Regions from separate parts of the Pseudomonas knackmussii B13 genome, predicted to be linked through region 2. Evidence: predicted binding sites of a transcription regulator. Region 2 holds the regulator's gene; each other region holds the start of a gene.
The links. The regulator sigma-54, encoded in region 2, starts transcription at its own class of promoters, with help from an activator protein. The targets are predictions, from matches to a motif close to ANTGGCATNNANNTTGCTNT.
Positions count from the first base shown of each region.

Region 1: the regulator sigma-54 is predicted to act here: its motif matches at 2,984-3,003, upstream of flgB (flagellar basal body rod protein FlgB).
Region 3: the regulator sigma-54 is predicted to act here: its motif matches at 2,467-2,486, upstream of PKB_RS23335 (pilin).

Region 1 covers NZ_HG322950.1:1,679,324-1,686,042, reverse strand. The annotation lists gene flgE (flagellar hook protein FlgE) at 12-1,319, opposite strand; gene flgD (flagellar hook assembly protein FlgD) at 1,351-2,064, opposite strand; gene flgC (flagellar basal body rod protein FlgC) at 2,088-2,531, opposite strand; gene flgB (flagellar basal body rod protein FlgB) at 2,537-2,944, opposite strand; gene cheR (protein-glutamate O-methyltransferase CheR) at 3,529-4,356, opposite strand; gene PKB_RS08055 (chemotaxis protein CheV) at 4,475-5,407, opposite strand; gene flgA (flagellar basal body P-ring formation chaperone FlgA) at 5,475-6,233, shown strand; gene flgM (flagellar biosynthesis anti-sigma factor FlgM) at 6,366-6,683, shown strand.
Region 2 covers NZ_HG322950.1:4,803,245-4,809,963, forward strand. The annotation lists gene PKB_RS22465 (ATP-binding cassette domain-containing protein) at 1-242, opposite strand, end outside; gene PKB_RS22470 (KpsF/GutQ family sugar-phosphate isomerase) at 485-1,459, shown strand; gene PKB_RS22475 (KdsC family phosphatase) at 1,460-1,984, shown strand; gene lptC (LPS export ABC transporter periplasmic protein LptC) at 1,993-2,565, shown strand; gene lptA (lipopolysaccharide transport periplasmic protein LptA) at 2,552-3,088, shown strand; gene lptB (LPS export ABC transporter ATP-binding protein) at 3,088-3,813, shown strand; gene PKB_RS22495 (RNA polymerase factor sigma-54) at 4,046-5,542, shown strand; gene hpf (ribosome hibernation-promoting factor, HPF/YfiA family) at 5,620-5,928, shown strand; gene ptsN (PTS IIA-like nitrogen regulatory protein PtsN) at 5,938-6,402, shown strand; gene rapZ (RNase adapter RapZ) at 6,405-6,719, shown strand, end outside.
Region 3 covers NZ_HG322950.1:4,989,008-4,995,726, reverse strand. The annotation lists gene PKB_RS23345 (type II secretion system F family protein) at 1-598, opposite strand, end outside; gene pilB (type IV-A pilus assembly ATPase PilB) at 602-2,305, opposite strand; gene PKB_RS23335 (pilin) at 2,533-2,937, shown strand; gene PKB_RS23330 (sulfatase-like hydrolase/transferase) at 3,135-4,883, shown strand; gene PKB_RS23325 (O-antigen ligase family protein) at 4,896-6,464, shown strand; tRNA gene PKB_RS23320 (tRNA-Thr) at 6,497-6,572, shown strand.

The DNA of each region.
Region 1 (6,719 bases), 3.0 Mb from region 2:
CCTTGCCGCAATCAGCGGATGTTGATGATCGCGTCGGAGATGGTGCTTTCGGTCTGGACCGTCTTGGCGTTCGCCTGGTAGTTGCGCTGCGCCACGATCAGGTTCACCAGCTGCGCGGTGAGGTCGACGTTGGATTCTTCCAGCGAACCGGAGCCCACCGAACCCAGGGTGCCGGAAGTCGGTGTGCCCACCACTGCCTCGCCGGAAGCCAGCGACTGCTTCCAGCCGGTGTTGCCCACCGGGGTCAGGCCCTGGGTGTTGGCAAAGTTGGCGAGAATCACCTGGCCGATCACCTTGGACTGGCCGTTGGTGTAGGTGGCGTACATCTGCCCGTCCTCGGCCACCGACAGGCCGGACATCTGGCCTGTGGAGTAGCCGTCCTGGGTCACTGCGGTGACCGCGAAGCTGGCGTTGGTCTGGGTGGTCTTGGTGAAGTCCATGTTGATGCCGCCGGAAGCGGCCGCCGCGCCGTTGGCACCCCAGGTCACCGGATTGGTGTTGGCGTTGGTGACCGCGGCCGGCACCCAGCCGTTCAGGGTCAGGCTGTTGTCGGCGTTCACCGTCAGGTCGGTGGAGCTGATCCCGGTGAGCTGGCCGGCGCTGCTGAAGGTGAGCTGGGTGGTCATCGGCGTGGTGCTGGCCGGGTTGGTCGGCGAGCGGCCGTCAACCAGGCTGTACATGCTCCAGTTGTTGCTGCTGTCCTTGACGAAGTAGTTCGTCATGGTGTGCGAGTTGCCCTGGGAGTCGTAGATATCCACCGAGGTCGACCAGTTGTAGGTGTCCGAGTTGGTCGCGTCGAACGGCGTGGTGGTCGGAGTGGTGGCCTTGGAATTCAGGCTCAGGGTCGAGGTGATCTTCGAGGTCGGGCTCGGCGGCTGGTTGGCAGTATCGACCTTGAGGTCGGTGATCACGCCGTTGACCACCGAACCGGTGGAGCTCACGCCGTAACCCTGCAGGCGGTTGCCAGAGCCGTCGATGATGTAGCCGGCGGCGTCGGTATTGAAGGTGCCGTTACGGGTATAGATGCGCGAGCCGTTGTCGCTGGTCATGAAGAAGCCGTTGCCGCTGATGGCCAGGTCCAGGCTGCGACCGGTGTTGCTCAGGTTGCCCTGGGTGAACTGCTGGGACACCGACTGGGTGATGACCCCGCTGCCCACGGCATTGCGCCCGGTGCCGAGCATGGAAGAGGCATAGAGGTCGGCGAACTCGGTGCGCGACGACTTGAAGCCGGTGGTGCCGACGTTGGCGATGTTGTTGCCGGTCACGTTCAGGTCAGTGCTCGCGGCGTTCAGTCCACTCAGGGCGGTATTGAAAGACATGGATCAGCTCCCGTGCCGAAGGACGGCGTGATTATTTGCCAATGGTCTGGATGCTGGAGGCCGAGACGGCGCCGATGCCAGCGAGATTGAGGGTCATGCTCGCGCCGTTCTGGCCCAGCGTGACGCTGTTCACCGTCGCCGGCAGGTAGGTGGTCAGCGCGGTGCTGGTGCCATCGATCGTCGAGGTGGCCTTGAAGGTGTAGGCGCCGGCATCCACCAGGTTGCCGCTGTCGTCCTTGCCGTCCCACTTGAAGTCGATGTTGCCGCTCTTCTGCGTGCCCATGTCGATGGTGCGCACCAGGTCGCCGTCGGCGTCGTAGATCTTCACCGCGGTGCCGTCGCCGGCCGAAGGCATCACCAGGGTGCCCGCGACACCGGCAGTCGGATCGTCGAGCTGGGCCTTGCCGGAGGCGACTATCACTGAGCGGCCGACCAGCGACGAAGCCTGCAGGGCCTGCGAGGACTGGAAGGAGGAGTAGAAGGAGCCCAGGGTGGTATCCAGGTTCTCCATGCTCTCCAGGCTGCTGAACTGCGCCAGCTGCGACACGAACTGGGTGTTGTCCTGCGGGTCCAGTGGGTTCTGGTTGTTCAGCTGGGTGACCAGCAGCTGCAGGAACGAATCCTTGCCCAGCGAGCTGGTGCCGGTTTCCGCAGTCGAGCTCGACGAACTCGACGAGCCGGCGTTGAGTGCCGACAGGATCGAGGCGCTGGAGCTGCTGTTGGTGGCGCTGGAAGTGGTGGTCATTTTCTATCCTTCGAGGCGGCGACTCACTGACCCAGGGTCAGCACCTTCTGCATCATCTGCTTGGCGGTGTTCATCATTTCCGCATTGCTCTGGAACGAGCGGCTGGCGGAGATCATGTCGGCCATCTCCTGCACCACGTTGACGTTCGGGTAGTACACGTAGCCGTTGGCGTCGGCAGCCGGATGGTTCGGCTCGTAGCGCGGCACCAGCGGGCTCTGGTCCTCGACCACGCCGAGCACCTGCACACCGCTGCCGGCCTGGTTGTTGCCGTCGTCGAACAGCGAGCCCTGGTCGCCCTGGGCCTGCTGGAACATCGCGGAGAACACCGGATGGCGCGCGCGATAGGTCTGATCGATGCTCGAGGACACGCTCTCGGCGTTGGCGAGGTTGGAGGCGGTGGTATTCAGACGGGTGGTCTGGGCACTCATGCCGGTACCGGCGATGTTGAAGACACTGGCCAGAGACATGGCGATCACTCCCCGCGAATGGCGGTCATCAGACCTTTGAACTTGCTGTTGAGGAAGGTGAAGCTGGCCTGGAACTGGGTGGCGTTCTCGGCGTACTTCGCCTGCTCGACCTGCGCGTCGACGGTGTTCTGGTCGAGCGCGGGGTTGGCCGGAATGCGGTACTTCAGCGCGTCGTCGCTCAGGCTCACGCCGTCGGCTTCGATGTGCCGGGAGTTGGTGAGCGTGGTGGCGAAGTTGCCGCGCTGGGCATTGCCGGACTGGGCCGCGAGCACCGAGGCGAAATCCATGTCGCGCGCCTTGTAGTTCGGCGTGTCGGCGTTGGCCAGGTTGTTGGCCAGGACCTCGGCGCGCTGTGAGCGGAAGCTGAGGGCCTGCTGATGGATGCCGAGGGCGGTATCGAAGCTGATGCTCATGGTCACGAACCTGTTTGCCGGTGTGGGCTTGCCATCACTTCAGCAAGGTGCGTGCCAATATTTGAAATCCTTTTAAATCAAGGCATTGAGATGAAATCGGGAGCGGCAAGAGGCGGCAAATCGCGGCAAGCGGCAAGGCATTTCCGCCCGGCGGCAAGGGCGCCCTGCCCTTTGGGCGGGGTGTTCGAGCTCCGCTCGCAGCTTCCCGTGATCTCCGCGAGTGCGAGGCTGCGCCTGCGAATTTTCGCGGACAAGGTCCGCTCCTACAGTCGCGCATCGAGCTTCCCTTCCAGGTCATGCAGGAGCGGATTCATCCGCGAAAATTCTCGCGCCAATTTGAACCTGTAGGAGCGCGCCATGCGCGCGATTCGCGGCCATGGGCCGCTCCTACAGGGATCACGGTGCCGTACGGTTCACGGATGAATCCGCTCCTGCAGGCTGACGCCGGGATTTCCGCACACGCCGGACAGCCCCCTCTCCCGCTTGCGGGAGAGGGTTGGGGAGAGGGAGAGATCGGATCGGCAACAGACCGATAGGCCTGCACCAGATGCACGGGCCGGCCGCAACGCCGGTCCGGCCACGGCCTACTTGGCCTTGTAGATGATCCCCGGGTTGCACTGGACCATCTGGTAATGATCCGGCAGGCCGTTGAGCGCTTCGGAGGCGCCGAGGAACAGGTAGCCGCCCGGCTTCAGCGCGGCGTGCATGCGCAGCAGGATGTCGCGCTTGATCTCGGCGGAGAAATAGATGAGCACGTTGCGGCAGAAGATCAGGTCGAACTTGCCGAGGCTCGCGTAGCTGTCCAGCAGGTTCAGCGCGCGGAACTCGACGCGGCTCTTGATTGCCGGCTTCACTGCCCAGCGTCCCGGCCCCTTGGCGTCGAAGTAGCGCTGCAGGCGCTCCTGGGACAGGCCGCGGCCGATCGCCAGGCTGTCGTACTCGCCGGCGCGGCAAGCGTTGAGCATGGAGCCGGAAAGGTCGGTCGCCACGATCTGCACGCCGGCCTTGAGCTGGCCGAGGTTGGTCTTCTCGAACTCGTCGATGGTCATCGACAGCGAGTAGGGCTCCTGGCCCGACGAACAGGCCGCCGACCAGATGCGCAGGCGCTGTCCGGGACTGGCCTTGATGCTCTCGGCCAGCACGCGGTTCTTCAGCACCTCGAAGGGATAGGTGTCGCGAAACCAGAGGGTTTCGTTGGTGGTCATGGCATCCACGACCAGCTCGCGCAATTGACCGCGCGACGGGCCCTGGATCTTCTGCACCAATTCGCCGAGCGTCTTGATGCCCTGCTGTTCCATCAACTTGTTCAGACGGCTGGCGACCAGGTACTGCTTGTTGGCACCCAGCACGATGCCACAGGTCTTTTCCAGGAAGTCCCGGAACAGCTCGAATTCCAGATTGGTTGATGTCACCTATGAACGCCCCTTTGTGTTGGCCCGATGCCCACTGCGGCACCGTGCAGGCCGGAGTCGACCCCGGCCTTGGACGGCACTGGGGCCGCCCGTGGTCACCTTGCGGGTGTTCCCCGTGTCAACGTGCGTCGAACGCGCGAATCCGTTCGGCTACTCGTGCCGCCAGGTCGTCCGGACGGAACTTGGCCAGGAAATCGTCGGCGCCGACCTTCCTGACCATCGCCTGGTTGAACACCCCCGACAACGAAGTATGCAGGAGAATATGCAAATCCTGCAGTCGCGGATCATGGCGAATTTCTGCTGTCAGCGTGTATCCGTCCATCTCCGGCATTTCGATGTCGGAAATCACCATCAGCAGTTCTTCGCCCGGCTTGCCGCCGGCATCCAGCATCTGTTGAAGGTAGTCCAGCGCCTGGCGGCCGTCATTGAGCGCCAGCACTTCGACACCGACAGTTTCCAGGCAGCGCACCAGCTGCTTGCGGGCCACGGAGGAGTCGTCCACCACCAGCACGCGTTTGCTGATCGCGCGAGCCTGGGTATCGGCATCCACGACGCCCTCGGAGATTTCCTCGCTGGTCGGCGCGACTTCGGCGAGGATCTTCTCCACGTCGATGACTTCCACCAGCTGCTTGTCCACACGAGTGACCGCCGTCAGGTAATGATCGCGGCCGGTGCCCTTGGGCGGCGGATGGATCTCGCCCCAGTTCATGTTGACGATGCGTTCCACCGAGTGCACCAGGAAGCCCTGCACCTTGGTGTTGTACTCGGTGATGATCACGAAACTGTTTTCGATATCGCGCAAGCCGCGGCGGCCGGTGGCCAGCGACAGGTCGAGGATCGGGATGGTGCCGCCGCGGATGTTCGCCACACCGCGCACCACCGGACTGGACTTGGGCATCACGGTCAGGCGCGGGCACTGCAGTACCTCTTTCACCTTGAACACGTTGATACCGTAGAGCTGGCTGCCATCCAGCCGGAACAGCAGTAACTCGAGACGATTCTGGCCAACCAGCTGCGTGCGCTGGTTGACCGAATCCATGACTCCGGCCATTGCGCCTCCATTTGCCGCCGCAGCGCGATTCCACGCCAAGCGGCACGAGCATTGCTTGGATCGTTGCATGAAACAGTCAACGACATTTTTCCGACAGTCCCGAAAACGCGTCCGGACACTCTGCGGAGTTCTGGGGGCGACCGGCCTGTTCGGACTGGGCATGGCCCAGGCAGAGGACTTCACCGCTCCCGAAATCCTTATCGGCTCGACCCAGGGGTTTCTTGAGTTCAAGGTTGAAGATTATCTACGTAACAGCGGCATCGACGCACGCTACGAAATCGAAGTGGCGCGCCTCGATCCGCGCCTGCGCCTGGCGCAATGCGACAAGGACCTGTCGCAGTCGCTGGAAAGCCCGGCGCAGCCGCTCGGCCGGGTGACGGTGCAGGTGCGCTGCGACGGCAGTTCGCCGTGGACCGTGTACATCCCAGCCACCGTGCACCTCTATCGCCAGGTGGTGGTGACCACCCAGCCGCTCAAGCGCGACCACGTCATCGAGCCGGGCGACATCAGCGTCGTCGAGCGCGACGTCGGTCAGCTCAGCCAGGGCTACCTGACCGAACCGGACCGCGCCGTCGGGCAGAAGCTCAAGCGTCCGACCACCAACGACCAGGTGCTCGCCCCGGTATTCCTGGAGCAGGCAGCAGTCGTTCACAAAGGAGATCAGGTGGTGATTCGAGCCTTGACCGGCTCGGTCACCGTGGCCATGCAGGGCGAGGCCCTGGCCGATGGCGTGCCCGGCGAGCAGATTCGCGTGCGAAACCTCAGTTCGCAGCGCATCATCAAGGCCCAGGTGGTGGAGGCCGGAGCGGTTCAGGTAGCGCTCTAGTGACGGAAGTCTGGCGCTGACGCGCCAGCCTTCACTAAACTGTGGGAAGACGCACAAAAAGTCGCCCTAAAGTTTTCCCGGCGGCGGCCGAAACCTTTGGCAAGCGTCCTGAACCCCCAGAGGCTAAATACCATGGTCATCGACTTCAACCGGCTGAACAATGCCAGCGCTCCGGCCAGTACCGGCAGCACCGGCAAGGCCAAAAGCGGCCCGAGCGAAGCCGCCGGTAGCGAACCGACCGCCAGCACCCCGGCCCAAAACAGCGGTGAACCCGTGCAGCTGAGCAGCACTGCCCAGCAACTGCAGAAAGCCAGCGACCAGCTGAAAGACCAACCTGTCGTCGACTCGGAAAAGGTCGCGCGACTGAAGCAGGCCATCGCCGATGGCAGCTACAAGGTCGACAGCCAGAAAGTCGCCGGCAAACTGCTCGACTTCGAATCCCAGCGCTGAGCCCTGGCGCCAGCGCCGGGAACTCCTTGGACGCCC
Region 2 (6,719 bases):
AAGAGGTCGGCGCGAGCCAGCGTGGGCAGGTTCTGCCCGTTGACCAGCACGTCACCCTTGGCGGGACGCAGTTGCGCGGCGATCAGGCGCAGCAGGGTGGTCTTGCCACAGCCCGACGGCCCCATGATGCCGGTGACCTTGCCGCGCGGAATACGGATATCCACGTTGTCGAAGATGGCGCGATTGCCGCGCTTGAAGGTCACTCCCTTCAATTCGACAGCGTAATTTTCATCGGTGCTCATAGAACTCCTTGCGTGACAGCCCTGTCCCTGCAATGCCCCGTCAAGCCGCTGAGGCACGGTGACGCATGACAGGCCGAACGGCGGCGAACTATAGCACTCCGTCGGTCCCGTCCCAAGCGCTGAAGACCGCGTGTTCAGCAGGAGTTCAGCAATCTGTGCGCAAGATCGAACGCAGCAGGATGATGCCCATCGCGCTTTACCGTTATAATCTCGCCCTTCCCCTCGCCCCATTCCAATGGAACATGAGCCAGAATCACGATTTCATCCAGTCGGCACAGCGCACCATCAGCCTCGAGCGCGACTCGGTCGATGCCCTCCTGCCTCGAATCGGAGCGGATTTCACCCTGGCCTGTGAGCTCCTGCTGAACTGCAAGGGCCGTGTGGTGGTGGTCGGCATGGGCAAGTCGGGCCACATCGGCCGCAAGATCGCCGCGACCCTGGCCAGTACAGGCACCCCTTCATTCTTCGTACACCCGGCCGAAGCCAGCCATGGCGACATGGGCATGATCACCAAGGACGACCTGGTCCTGGCGCTGTCCAACTCCGGCTCGACCGCCGAGATCGTCACCCTGCTGCCGCTGATCAAGCGCCTGGGCATCACCCTGGTGAGCATGACCGGCAACCCGGAATCGCCGCTGGCCAAGGCCGCCGCGGTCAACCTGGACGCCAGCGTCGAGCACGAAGCCTGCTCGCTGAACCTCGCGCCGACCTCCTCCACCACCGTTTCCCTGGTACTCGGCGACGCCCTGGCTATCGCCCTGCTGGAAGCCCGCGGTTTCACCGCCGAGGACTTCGCATTCTCCCACCCGGGCGGCGCCCTGGGCCGGCGACTGCTGCTTAAAGTGGAAAACGTCATGCACGTGGGCGAGGAACTGCCGCAGGTTTCCCCTGGCACCTCGCTCAGCGGCGCTCTGCTCGAGATGACCCGCAAGGGCCTTGGCATGACCATCATCCTCGGCGACGACGGCCGACTCGCTGGCGTATTCACCGACGGCGACCTGCGCCGCACCCTCGACAAGGGGCTGGACGTACGCCAGGTGACCATCGACCAGGTCATGACCGTTCACGGCAAGACCGTGCGCCCGGACATGCTGGCCGCCGAAGCCCTGAAAATCATGGACGACCACAAGATCAACGTTCTCGTCGTAGTCGACGGAAATGATCGCCCGGTGGGCGTACTGCACGTACACGACCTGACCCGCGCCGGAGTCATCTGAATGACCGCAGATCTGCTGCAACGCGCCAGCGGCGTGCGCCTGGCGGTGTTCGACGTCGACGGCGTGCTCACCGACGGCAAGCTCTACTTCCTCCCCGACGGCGGCGAGTTCAAGACCTTCAACACCCTTGACGGCCACGGCATCAAGATGCTGATCGCCTCCGGTGTGCGCACCGCGATCATCAGTGGCCGCAAGAGCGCCGTTGTCGAGCGCCGCGCGCAGAACCTGGGCATCCAGCACCTGTTCCAGGGCCGCGAGGACAAGCTGGTAGTGCTCGACCAACTGCTAGCCGAACTCGGGCTAGGCTATGAACAGGTCGCCTACCTGGGCGACGACCTGCCAGACCTGCCGGTGATCCGCCGGGTCGGCCTGGGCATGGCCGTAGCCAACGCCGACGCCTTCGTTCGCCAGCACGCCCACGGCGTGACCCAGGCGCGCGGCGGCGAAGGTGCAGCCCGGGAATTCTGCGAACTGATCCTGCGCGCCCAGGGCAACCTGGAAGCGGCGCAAAGCGCTTATCTGTAGAGCCGAACATGCCGAAGACTTTTCGCCAGAAGCTGCTCCTTGCCCTGATCGCGGTCCTGCTGATCGCCATGGGCTATTACTGGAACGTGCGCCTGGACCTGTTCACCGAACGCAAGATCCCGCCCAGCAATGACGCGATCGATTTCTACGCAGCGAACGCCCACAGTGTTCAGTACCGCATCGACGGCACGCTCGCCTACGAGATGACCGCCGACCGCCTGGAACACATGAAGGCTACCGACGTCACCAACGTCACCACGCCCGACCTGTACTTCTTCCGCGAAGGCCAACCGCAGCCCTGGCACGTGCAGAGCGTGCGCGCCGAGGTCGGTCCGGAAGGCAAGCAGGTCGAGTTGATCGACGATGTCCGCGTCAAGCGCACTGACGCCGAGAACCGCACGCTGCTGCTAACCACTACGCGTATGACGGTGTTCCCGGACCAGAATTATGCGCAAACCGAACAGCCCGTTAAGATCACCGAGCCCAACGGCGTGACGACGGCGATAGGAATGAAAGCGTATCTGAAAGACAGCCGGATGCTCCTGCTGTCCAACGTAAGAGGTCAGCATGAGGTTCGTTAATACCCTCCCCCTACTCCTCAGCCTCGCCGCCAGCCTCGGCAGCGCCGCCGCCTGGGCACTCCCGACGGACCGCGAGCAACCGATCCGCGTCCAGGCCGACAGCGCCGAGCTGGACGACAAGCAAGGCGTCGCGGTCTACAAGGGCGACGTGGTGGTCACCCAGGGCAGCATGAAGCTGACTGGCAACACAGTGACCCTCAAGCAGAACAAGAACGGCGATATCGAGGTAGTCACCTCGGTCGGCAAGCCTGCGTATTTCGAGCAGAAGCCGGCGCCGGACAAGGAACTCACCAAGGCCTACGGCCTGACCATCCAGTACTTCGTAGCGCAGAACCGGGTGATCCTGATCGACCAGGCCAAGGTGATCCAGGAGGGCAACACCTTCGAAGGCGAGAAGGTCGTCTATGACACCGAACGGCAGATCGTCAATGCCGGCCGCGCCACCGGAACCCCGGTGACCACGCCGCGCCCGCGCATCGACATGGTCATCCAGCCCAAGAAGAAGCAGGACCAGGCCCAGTAATGGCTACCCTAACCGCGCAACACCTTGCCAAGAGCTACAAGGGTCGCCAGGTCGTCCGCGACGTCAGCATGAGCATCGACAGCGGGCAGATCGTCGGCCTGCTCGGCCCCAACGGCGCCGGCAAGACCACCTGCTTCTACATGATCGTCGGCCTGGTGCGCGCCGATCAGGGCCTGGTCCGCATCGACGACCAGGACGTCACCAACCTGCCGATGCATGGCCGCGCCCGCGCCGGCATCGGCTATTTGCCGCAGGAAGCCTCGATCTTCCGCAAGCTGTCGGTGGCGGACAACATCAGCGCCATCCTCGAGACCCGCAAGGACCTCGATCGAGCCGGTCGCAAGGAGGCCCTCGACGGACTCCTCGAGGAATTCCACATCCACCACATCCGCGACAACCTTGGCATGAGCCTGTCCGGTGGTGAACGCCGCCGCGTGGAAATCGCCCGCGCCCTGGCCAGTTCGCCCAAGTTCATCCTGCTCGATGAACCCTTCGCCGGCGTGGACCCGATCTCGGTGGGCGACATCAAGCAGATCATCCATCACCTCAAGACCAAGGGCATCGGCATCCTGATCACCGATCACAACGTCCGCGAGACCCTGGATATCTGCGAGACCGCCTACATCGTCAACGACGGCCAACTGATTGCCGAAGGCGACTCGGAAACCATCCTGGCCAACGAACTGGTCAAGGAAGTCTACCTGGGCCACGAGTTCCGCCTCTAAGCCCTACGCCGCCGGGCCACAAAGGCCCGGCAGGCACCTCCTCCCACCTCTCTGCCAAGCCCTCCACCCACGTCTGGAGAAATGTTTCAAGGCTAGGCAAGTAACAAAATTTCAGGCATATAACTTGCTTCCTAGCGGCGCCGCGACGATTCTGAACGAATCGACCAAGGCAGCGTCCGTAGTCGTGGATAGGCGCACTCCGCGCCGGCGAACAAGGTGCCAAGTTCCAGCCATGAAACCATCGCTAGTCCTCAAGATGGGCCAGCAGCTGACGATGACGCCGCAGCTGCAACAAGCCATCCGACTGCTCCAGCTCTCCACCCTGGACCTGCAACAGGAAATCCAGGAGGCCCTGGAGTCCAACCCGATGCTCGAGCGCCAGGAGGACGGTGACGACTACGACGGCAGCGACCCGATGGGCGAAGGCGCCGAAGCTGCCTCCAGCACCACCACCCAGGCCGACAGTTACCAGGAAAGCACCACGCCCAGTGTGGACAGCCTGGACGACGACCAGTGGGCCGAACGCATCCCGAGCGAGCTACCGGTAGATACGGCTTGGGAAGACATCTACCAGACCAGCGCCAGCAGCCTGCCCAGCAGCGATGACGACGAGTGGGACTTCACCGCCCGCACCTCCTCCGGCGAAAGCCTGCAGAGCCACCTGCTCTGGCAGCTCAACCTGGCGCCGATGTCCGATACCGATCGCCTGATCGCGCTGAGCATCATCGACGGCATCAACAACGACGGTTACCTGGAAGAATCCCTCGACGACATTCTCTCCTCCATCGACCCCGAACTCGACGTCGAGATGGACGAGGTGGAAGTAGTCCTGCGCCGCATCCAGCAGATGGAGCCGGCGGGTGTCGGCGCGCGCAACCTGCGCGAATGCCTGCTGCTGCAACTGCGCCAGATGCCTGAGAACACCTACCTGCTCACCGAGGCGCAGCGCCTGGTGAGCGATCACCTCGACCTGCTCGGCAGCCGCGACTACAGCCAGCTGATGCGCCGCATGAAGCTCAAGGAAGACGAGCTGCGCGAAACCATCGAGCTGATCCAGTCACTGCATCCACGCCCCGGCTCGCAGATCGAGTCGGGCGAAGCCGAGTACGTGGTGCCCGACGTCATCGTACGCAAGCACAACGAGCGCTGGCTGGTAGAGCTCAACCAGGAAGCGGTACCGCGCCTGCGCGTGAACTCGCAATATGCAGGCCTCGTACGCCGCGCCGACTCGAGCGCCGACAACACCTTCATGCGCAACCAGCTGCAAGAGGCGCGCTGGTTCATCAAGAGCCTGCAGAGCCGCAACGAAACGCTGATGAAGGTCGCGACCCAGATCGTCGAGCACCAGCGCGGCTTCCTCGAGTACGGCGAAGAGGCCATGAAACCGCTGGTGCTGCACGACATCGCCGAAGCGGTGGGCATGCACGAGTCGACCATCTCGCGCGTCACCACGCAGAAATTCATGCACACGCCGCGTGGCATCTTCGAGCTGAAGTACTTCTTCTCCAGCCACGTCAGCACCTCCGAAGGGGGCGAGTGCTCGTCCACCGCGATCCGCGCGATCATCAAGAAACTGGTCGCGGCAGAAAGTCCGAAAAAGCCGTTGAGCGACAGCAAGATCGCTGGTTTACTGGAGGCACAGGGCATTCAAGTGGCACGACGGACCGTCGCCAAGTACCGCGAATCTCTCGGTATAGCTCCATCCAGCGAGCGCAAGCGACTGGTCTGATTGACCCAAGCCAAAGTGTTCCGGCGGCAGGTTGCATTAACCTGCCACTTATACACGGGCAATAAGGAGAAAGCGGTATGCAAGTCAACATCAGTGGCCATCAACTGGATGTGACCGACGCCCTGCGCGACTATGTGGTCGAAAAACTCGGCCGACTGGAGCGCCACTTCGACAAGATCACCAATGTTCAGGTCATCATGGAGGTCGAAAAGCTGAAACAGCGAATCGAAGCCACGCTGCATATCTCCGGGGGTGAGGTGGTGGCCTGCGCCGAACATGAAGACATGTACGCAGCCATCGACCTTCTGACCGACAAACTCGATCGCCAACTGATCAAACACAAGGAAAAGTACCTCGAACGCCAACAGGGCGTTGGAGTCCGCTAACCCCCCTCTATGATCCGACTTGAGCAAATCCTGACCCCCGGCCGCTCCCTCGTGAGCGTGCCGGGAGGCAGCAAGAAACGCGTCCTCGAACAGATCGCCAACCTGGTCGTTCACGACCTGCCGGGGCTCGACGCACAAGCCATCTTCGAAAGCCTGGTAGCCCGGGAACGCCTGGGCTCCACCGGCTTCGGCAATGGCATCGCCATTCCGCATTGCCGGCTGACCGGCTGCAAGGCGCCAATCAGCGCCATCCTTCACCTGGACACCCCTGTCGATTTCGACGCCCTCGACGGCGCCCCTGTCGACCTGGTCTTCGTACTGCTGGTACCGGAGGCCGCCACCGAAGAGCACCTGGAGCTGCTGCGGCAGATCGCCTCCATGCTCGACCGATCCGAAGTGCGCGATCGCCTGCGTCACGCCACCGATGGCGAGGCGCTGTACCGAATCGTCGTGGACGTACAGAACGGCCACTGACCATGCGCCTGATCATCGTCAGCGGCCGCTCCGGCTCGGGCAAAAGTACAGCCCTCAACGTCCTCGAAGACAACGGCTTCTATTGCATCGACAACCTGCCGGCCAGCCTGCTGCCCGATCTGGCACAGCGCGCCCTGCTGCACACCGAACTGATGCACCCGCAAGTTGCCGTGTCGATCGACGCGCGCAACCTGCCGAGCCAGCTCAAGCGCTTCCCCGAATTGCTGCAGGAAGCCCGCGACAAGCACATCCAGTGCGACGTGCTGTACCTCGACGCCGATGACGAAACGCTGCTCAAGCGCTTTTCGGAAACCCGC
Region 3 (6,719 bases), 190 kb from region 2:
ATACTGACTGGAATTGCGGTACAACTTTAATCAGTAGGATTGCCGATACCACAATGGCGACTACGATGACCGCAATTGGATAGGTCATCGCCTTCCTGATCTTGGCTTTCAGCGACTCAGTTTTTTCCTTATAAGTCGCGACTCGATCCAGCAAGGTTTCCAGTGCGCCGGACTGCTCACCGGCATCGACTAGGTTGCAGTACAGGTCATCGAAATACATTGGCTTCTTGCGAAGGGAGTTGGCCAGGCTGTTACCGGCGGCAACTTCCTGTTTGATGTCTTCGACCAGTTTGCGCATGTTCGGATTGTCGAAACCTTCGCCGATGATGTCGAAGGACTGCAGCAAGGGCACACCCGATTGCATCATGGTCGCCATCTGGCGAGTAAAGAGGGCAATGTCCATGGGCTTAATCTTCTTGCCCTTGCCTAGCAGGGACATGCCCTTCTTACGAACCTTGGTTGGGTTGATGCCCTGCTTGCGCAGCTGTGCTTTGACCAAGGCAGTATTGGTGCCCGAAAGCTCCCCTTTGACTTTGCCACCCTTTCGGTCCATGCCTTCGAAGGTGAAGACACTGGTTTTCAACGCTTTTTCCGCCATGGATTAATCCTTGGTCACGCGGTTGACTTCCTCGAGGCTGGTGATGCCATTCATGGCTTTCAGCAGGCCCGAGGTGCGCAGATCATTGAAGCCTTCTTTGCGGGCTTGTTCGGCGATCTGAATGGAGTTGCCTTCCTCCATGATAATCCGCTGCAGCGCCGGCGTGATTTTAACCACTTCATAAATACCCACGCGGCCCTTGTAGCCACCGTTGCAATTTTCACACCCCACTGGCGAGTAGAGCTTGAAGGTGCCGATCTTGTCTTCCGGGAAGCCTTCATGGAGCAGGGCTTCGCGCGGAACTTCGTGCTCCTTCTTGCAAGCCGAACACAACTTGCGTGCCAGACGCTGGGCAATGATCAGGTTGACCGAGGTAGCCAGGTTGAACGAGGCCACGCCCATGTTCAGCAGGCGGGTCAGGGTTTCCGCGGCGCTGTTGGTGTGCAGGGTGGACATCACCATGTGCCCGGTCTGCGCGGCCTTGATCGCGATCTCGGCGGTTTCCAGGTCGCGGATCTCGCCGACCATGATCACATCCGGGTCCTGCCGCAGAAACGCGCGCAAGGCTGTGGAGAAATCCATGCCCTGCTTGGGATTCACGTTGACCTGGTTGATGCCTTCCAGGTTGATCTCCACCGGGTCTTCAGCAGTGGAAATGTTGATGTCCGGGGTATTGAGGATATTCAGGCCGGTATACAGGGATACCGTCTTGCCCGAACCGGTGGGGCCGGTTACCAGGATCATGCCTTGTGGCTGTTTCAGCGCCTCCAGATAGAGTTGCTTCTGGTTGTCCTCGTAGCCCAATGCGTCAATGCCCATTTGCGCGCTGGCCGAGTCGAGAATCCGCATCACGATCTTCTCGCCCCACAGGGTGGGCAGAGTGTTGACCCGGAAGTCGATGGACTTGGTCTTCGACACTCGCATCTTGATGCGGCCGTCCTGCGGCTTGCGGCGCTCGGAAATGTCCAGCCCGGCCATGACCTTCAAGCGTGCGGAGATACGGCTGGCCAACTGGATCGGCGGCTTGGCGACCTCGTGCAGCATGCCGTCGGTGCGGAAGCGCACGCGGTAGATCTTTTCGTAGGGTTCGAAGTGCAAGTCTGATGAGCCGCCTCGGATGGCATCCAGCAGCATCTTGTTGACGAAGCGCACTACGGGAGCGTCGTCGGCGTCGCCGCCAATGCTCTCTTCCTTACGCTCTGCGTCGCCACTCTCGATATCCAGTCCTTCCAGGTCGACGTCGGCGAGAGAATCTAGCCCTCCTGTGGGACTTTCGAAGAGTTTTTCGATGGCATCGCCGAGTTTGTCGTCCTCAACCAGTATGGCCTCGGTGGTCAGGCCCGTGCTGAACTGGACATCGGTGACGGCCTGGTGGTTGGTGGGGTCGGACAAGCCAACGAACAGCTTGTTGCCTCGGCGCCACAATGGAATGACCCGGTGTTGTCGCACCAGCTTTTCGCTGACCAGATCTTTGGGAATGCTATCTCTATCGATACTGCCCAAATCGAAATAGGCGATGCCGAACTGGTCGGCGGCCAGTTCGGTCAGCGGGCGGCTCTTGACCAGCTTGTTCTGCACCAGATAGGTCACCAGCGATAGCTTGTTGCGCTGTGCCTGCTGCTGAGCCTGTTGCGCACTCTTCTCATCGAGCAGCTCGGCAATCACCAGTTGGCGGGCGAGACCGGAGAGGACGACTTGATCGTTCATGGAGGAAGGGCCGAAAGAAAATGTGCAGTTCTTATAACTCACCTGCCATTTAGTGCCAAATGCCTGCCCAGGGAGTGCCATTTTTTGTCAGTTGTTGCCGGTTCGGGCTCGCCAGCTGACTTGTGATGGACTGTTGACGCTGGAATTCGCGCTATTTCGGTTTTGGCACAGCTTGTGCTTTGATCCAGTCAGGTCGACAGACCGTACCCCATTCCAAGGAGAGTTATATGAACGCTCAGAAAGGCTTTACCCTGATCGAACTCATGATCGTGGTTGCGATCATCGGTATCCTGGCTGCCATCGCTCTGCCGGCCTATCAGGACTACACCATCCGTGCCCGTGTATCGGAAGCTCTGGTTCTGGCATCTGGCGTCAAGGCCACAGTTGGTGAGAATATCGCGAGCAATAACAAGATTGATGCAAACTCTTGTAAGGGCTTCACTGATATCACTACTGCTACTGATAACGTTTCGTCGGTGAAGTGTGATACTGGCGAGATTACTGTAGTGACCACTGCTAAGGCGGGCGGCGTCACTCTGACGCTGACTCCTAGCCAAGCCTCTGGCGGCCCTGTCACCTGGAAGTGTGCTACTACTTCTGATGCTAAGTACGTTCCGGCTGAGTGCCGTTAATAAGGCATAGCCTTATCGGTATTCGAAGACGCCCTGCCATGCAGGGCGTTTTTCTTTTGTACGGTGTAAGTTCGATAAAGCAGGTGCTAATAGTGGCATTTAAAAGGTGGATAGCGTGGGGCGGGTTCCTTGGCTTGTACTTCCTCCCCATGCTTCTGGAGCCTAGTCCACTTTCAATTGGCGATTCGCGGGTGCGAATGCTCCTGGATGAAGCGCTATTATCACCAACAGTGCGGGAAGACCTGCTGCTTTTCCTGATGACGAACACCATCCTTTGTGCCGCTGCTCTGGCTTGCTTTACTTGGCTGGCGCGCGGATTAGCCAGATTGCTGGGTGTCTCTCCAGCACTTTCCTTATTGGTTGCCTTGCTTTTCGGATGGATGTTGCTTGTATCCACCAATGCTTGGTTTTTCCCACGCTCCAACTATTCCATCACTTTGTCGACGCTTGACTCTGCCTTGCTCGGCAAGATTCTGCTGGGCATATTCGTTGCGTTGCTGGTGTTCGTCTACATACGCGTATATGGCGCTCGACACTTTAGCGTCCTGGCCGGGGTTTTGATTTGCGGCGGCTTTTCTCTGGGGCTGTTAAGTCTTTCGGGGGCAGTGTCGATCAACGCTACCAGCAAGCGAAACGTCATTATCATCGGCGTGGACTCTCTATCGGGAGATGTATTCGATCGGAGTCTTGATCTACTGCCAAATCTCGCGCAGGAAACGGTTCATGCTACCCATTACACGAGAGCTTACACGCCATTGGGGCGTACTTTCCCAGCATGGGTCTCTTTGCTGAGTGGTCGCTCGCCTAGCGAGCACGGTGCCGTTTTCAACTTGCGCAACATGGATCATGTGCAGAAAGACGGTTTATTGCCGGCCGAACTGCGGAGTAAAGGCTATCGTGCGGTGTTTGCCATCGATGAGCGGCGTTTCTCCAATATTGATGAGAGCTTCGGTTTCGATCAGGTTGTTGGGCCCAAACCAGGGGTACTGGATTTTGTTCTGCAGGCACCGACTGACACGCCATTGAACAATCTACTGCTTCAGACTCGGCTGGGGCGAATTTTGCTGCCGTACTCCTATATCAACTCGGCAGCCCATACCAACTATTCGTCGGACGGTTTTGTTCAGTCGGTGCTCAATTCTTCCACGGTCGATAGACCGCTGTTTCTGGCGGTTCACTTCGAGTCAGCACATTTCCCATTCAAAACCAGGCATGCACGAGCGAAGGTGCAGCGCGAGAATTCGTTCTTGGCGCAGCAGTTGGAGGCGCTGACTGCTGTTGATCATCAGGTTGGGCAATTGATGAGTGGCTTGCGCAAAAAAGGCATGCTCGATGATGCGCTTGTGTTGGTTCTATCCGATCACGGCGAAGGGCTTGGGGACGTGGAGTCCGTTGTCATGCTCGATGGCCAGCCCGTGCAGATTTCCGGCTTTGGGCATGGGGCCAATATCCTGAGTGATCGACAAAACCGCATCGTGCTTGCCGCGACCACTTACAAAAATGGCCGGCCTGTTACGAGTTCCTCATCTGTTTCTGAGCAGGTATCGCTTCTCGATGTGCGTGGTGCTGTTGAGGGGTATGTGCGCACCGGAGAATTTACGCTAACGCCCCAGGACGCCTGTCTGGTGGTGGAAACCGGTATTCGGTTCCATGCAACTAGCGACTACAGAACTGTCAGCGAAGTGGAAATTGCCCAACAAGCCGCCTCCTACTACGAGGTCGATGCACAAGGGCGTCTGCGCATTCGCGAGGATCGTATAGGAGAGCTGTTGGCCTCCAAGGATATCGGCCTGCGCTGCCGTGATCGGATCACCTGGTATGAAGCGGCCAGTCAACGCATCCTGAGCGTCAGCCTCGATGAAAAGGGCATTCCCGCCCAGCAGCAATTGCCTCGAGACGAGGATGTCGCGAGAATAGTGGCATATCGGAATCGGTATGTTCACTAAGGTGGAATCTCCATGGATGGAGTGGTGCGGCTGGGCAAGGGCTCGGCCATCTCGGGTTGGTCCGTTGTAGGTACTTTTGCTTTCCTCGGGCTTTTCCTTCAGGCCTCGCTTGAGCTCTTCTATTTCCCTCCGATCACAGCATTCCAGTTGTTCCTGCTGGGTGTATCCGTATGGCGCGCCGTACCCGACGTCTCGCGGTCGGCCGGGTTCGGCCTTGCTGGCATGTGGCTGCTTTCTTTGTTCGGCGGATTGCTGCCCATCCTCTCCGAGCGACTAGAGCCTTGGTCCTGGCTGGTCCTACAGTTCCTGTTGGCCCATGCGCTTTGGCTGATAGTGCTTCTCTGGCGTATGGCCCGTTTCGAAGCTCATACGGCCAGGCGTTGTTTTCGTGCGTCGCTGATTCTTCTCTTTTCCTGGTTGCTGCTGGGGACCGGCAGCGATCTCCAGCGCTTCCATCGAGAGATTCTGTTGTTCGAATCCTTCAGCGTGGTGCTGGGGCTGATCGCCTTCGGTCTAGGCGCGAGGGCCGCGGAAGCATTGGCGGCGTGGCTGCTCGCGGTGCTGCTGGTCCAACTTCCCTCGACCTTCGCAGCAGTGCAATCGGGTACCGGAGCCATCAGTGCCTGGCGTGCGCTCGAGGTCCTGGGTCATATCGCTTTCGCTGGCTGCCTGCTTGGCTGGTTTCGACACGACGCCAAGGCGCCGTTGTGGGTCGCCTCCGGCCTGGCTGCAATGGCGATCATTTATCTGGTCGTCGTTTCGGTCTTCTGGCTTCGCCTTGAGGAGCCGTCCATGTACGACTGGTTCCTCAATCCGCCATTGTTCAAACATATCCGCCACATCGGGTATTTCCTCTGTCCCGCCATAATCCTTTGCCTGTGGGCTTTCCTGGCTTGCGAAGGCAGAGCATTTCTACTGTTCTGGCTGGCCTATGTCGTTGCCGCTGGCCTCTTGCTCTGGTCGGGTGGGCGTGGTGCATTCGTCGCTTCCGCCGCTGGTGTGGCTTTCATGCTGTTCGCTTTCCGCGGGTTCTATTCATCGCAAAGACTCCGCTGGGCGCTGATCGGGCTTTTGCTGGCGCTGCTTCTAGCGGCTCTGTTTCCTGTCTATGACTCAGGGCTGGGGTGGCTATCCGCGCTAGCGCGTTCGGAGGAGGCCAGTACGGTCAACTCCCTTAGCACTGGGCGCCTGCGAATCTGGTCATTGCAGTGGAAGTTGGTCGTTGAAAAGCCCTGGTTCGGCTGGGGTGGCGATGTCATCAACGAGTTCTTTGCTAGAAAGCGATTCGTCCAAGCGCACAACGCTTTTCTGCAGTTGCTGGTCGAGTGGGGGATTGCAGGGCTGCTGGTCATCGGCGGCGGTCTGGCGACTCTACTGGTGAAAGCGCGATTTCCGCTGCGTTCAGTCGATTCGCTTTTCGACAGGCGAGTGCTCGGTGGTGCCCTTGTCATCGCGCTGCTGGCACTCTCGATGGTCGACGGTGTGCTTTATCACGCCATGCCCTCCATTCTCCTGACGCTGGGGTATGCAATGTTGCTGAGCGGGCGGGAATCTAGGGCCCATTCCGAGGCAATTGCCTAGCAGGGGGGCTGATGTTAATTTAGCGCCCCGCCGCCGGTGTAGCTCAGTCGGTAGAGCAGCTCATTCGTAATGAGAAGGTCGGGGGTTCGATTCCTCTTACCGGCACCAGCTTCAACAGAAAGCCCCGCTTTGGCGGGGCTTTCTGCTTTCTGGCTGCCCTGTTTTCACTGCTTCCCGCTGGTTGGCTGTCGAATTGCCATCAGGGCCCGGACTATACTGCCGCAGCCTTTGATGCATCCGTAGGGGATGGAGCGG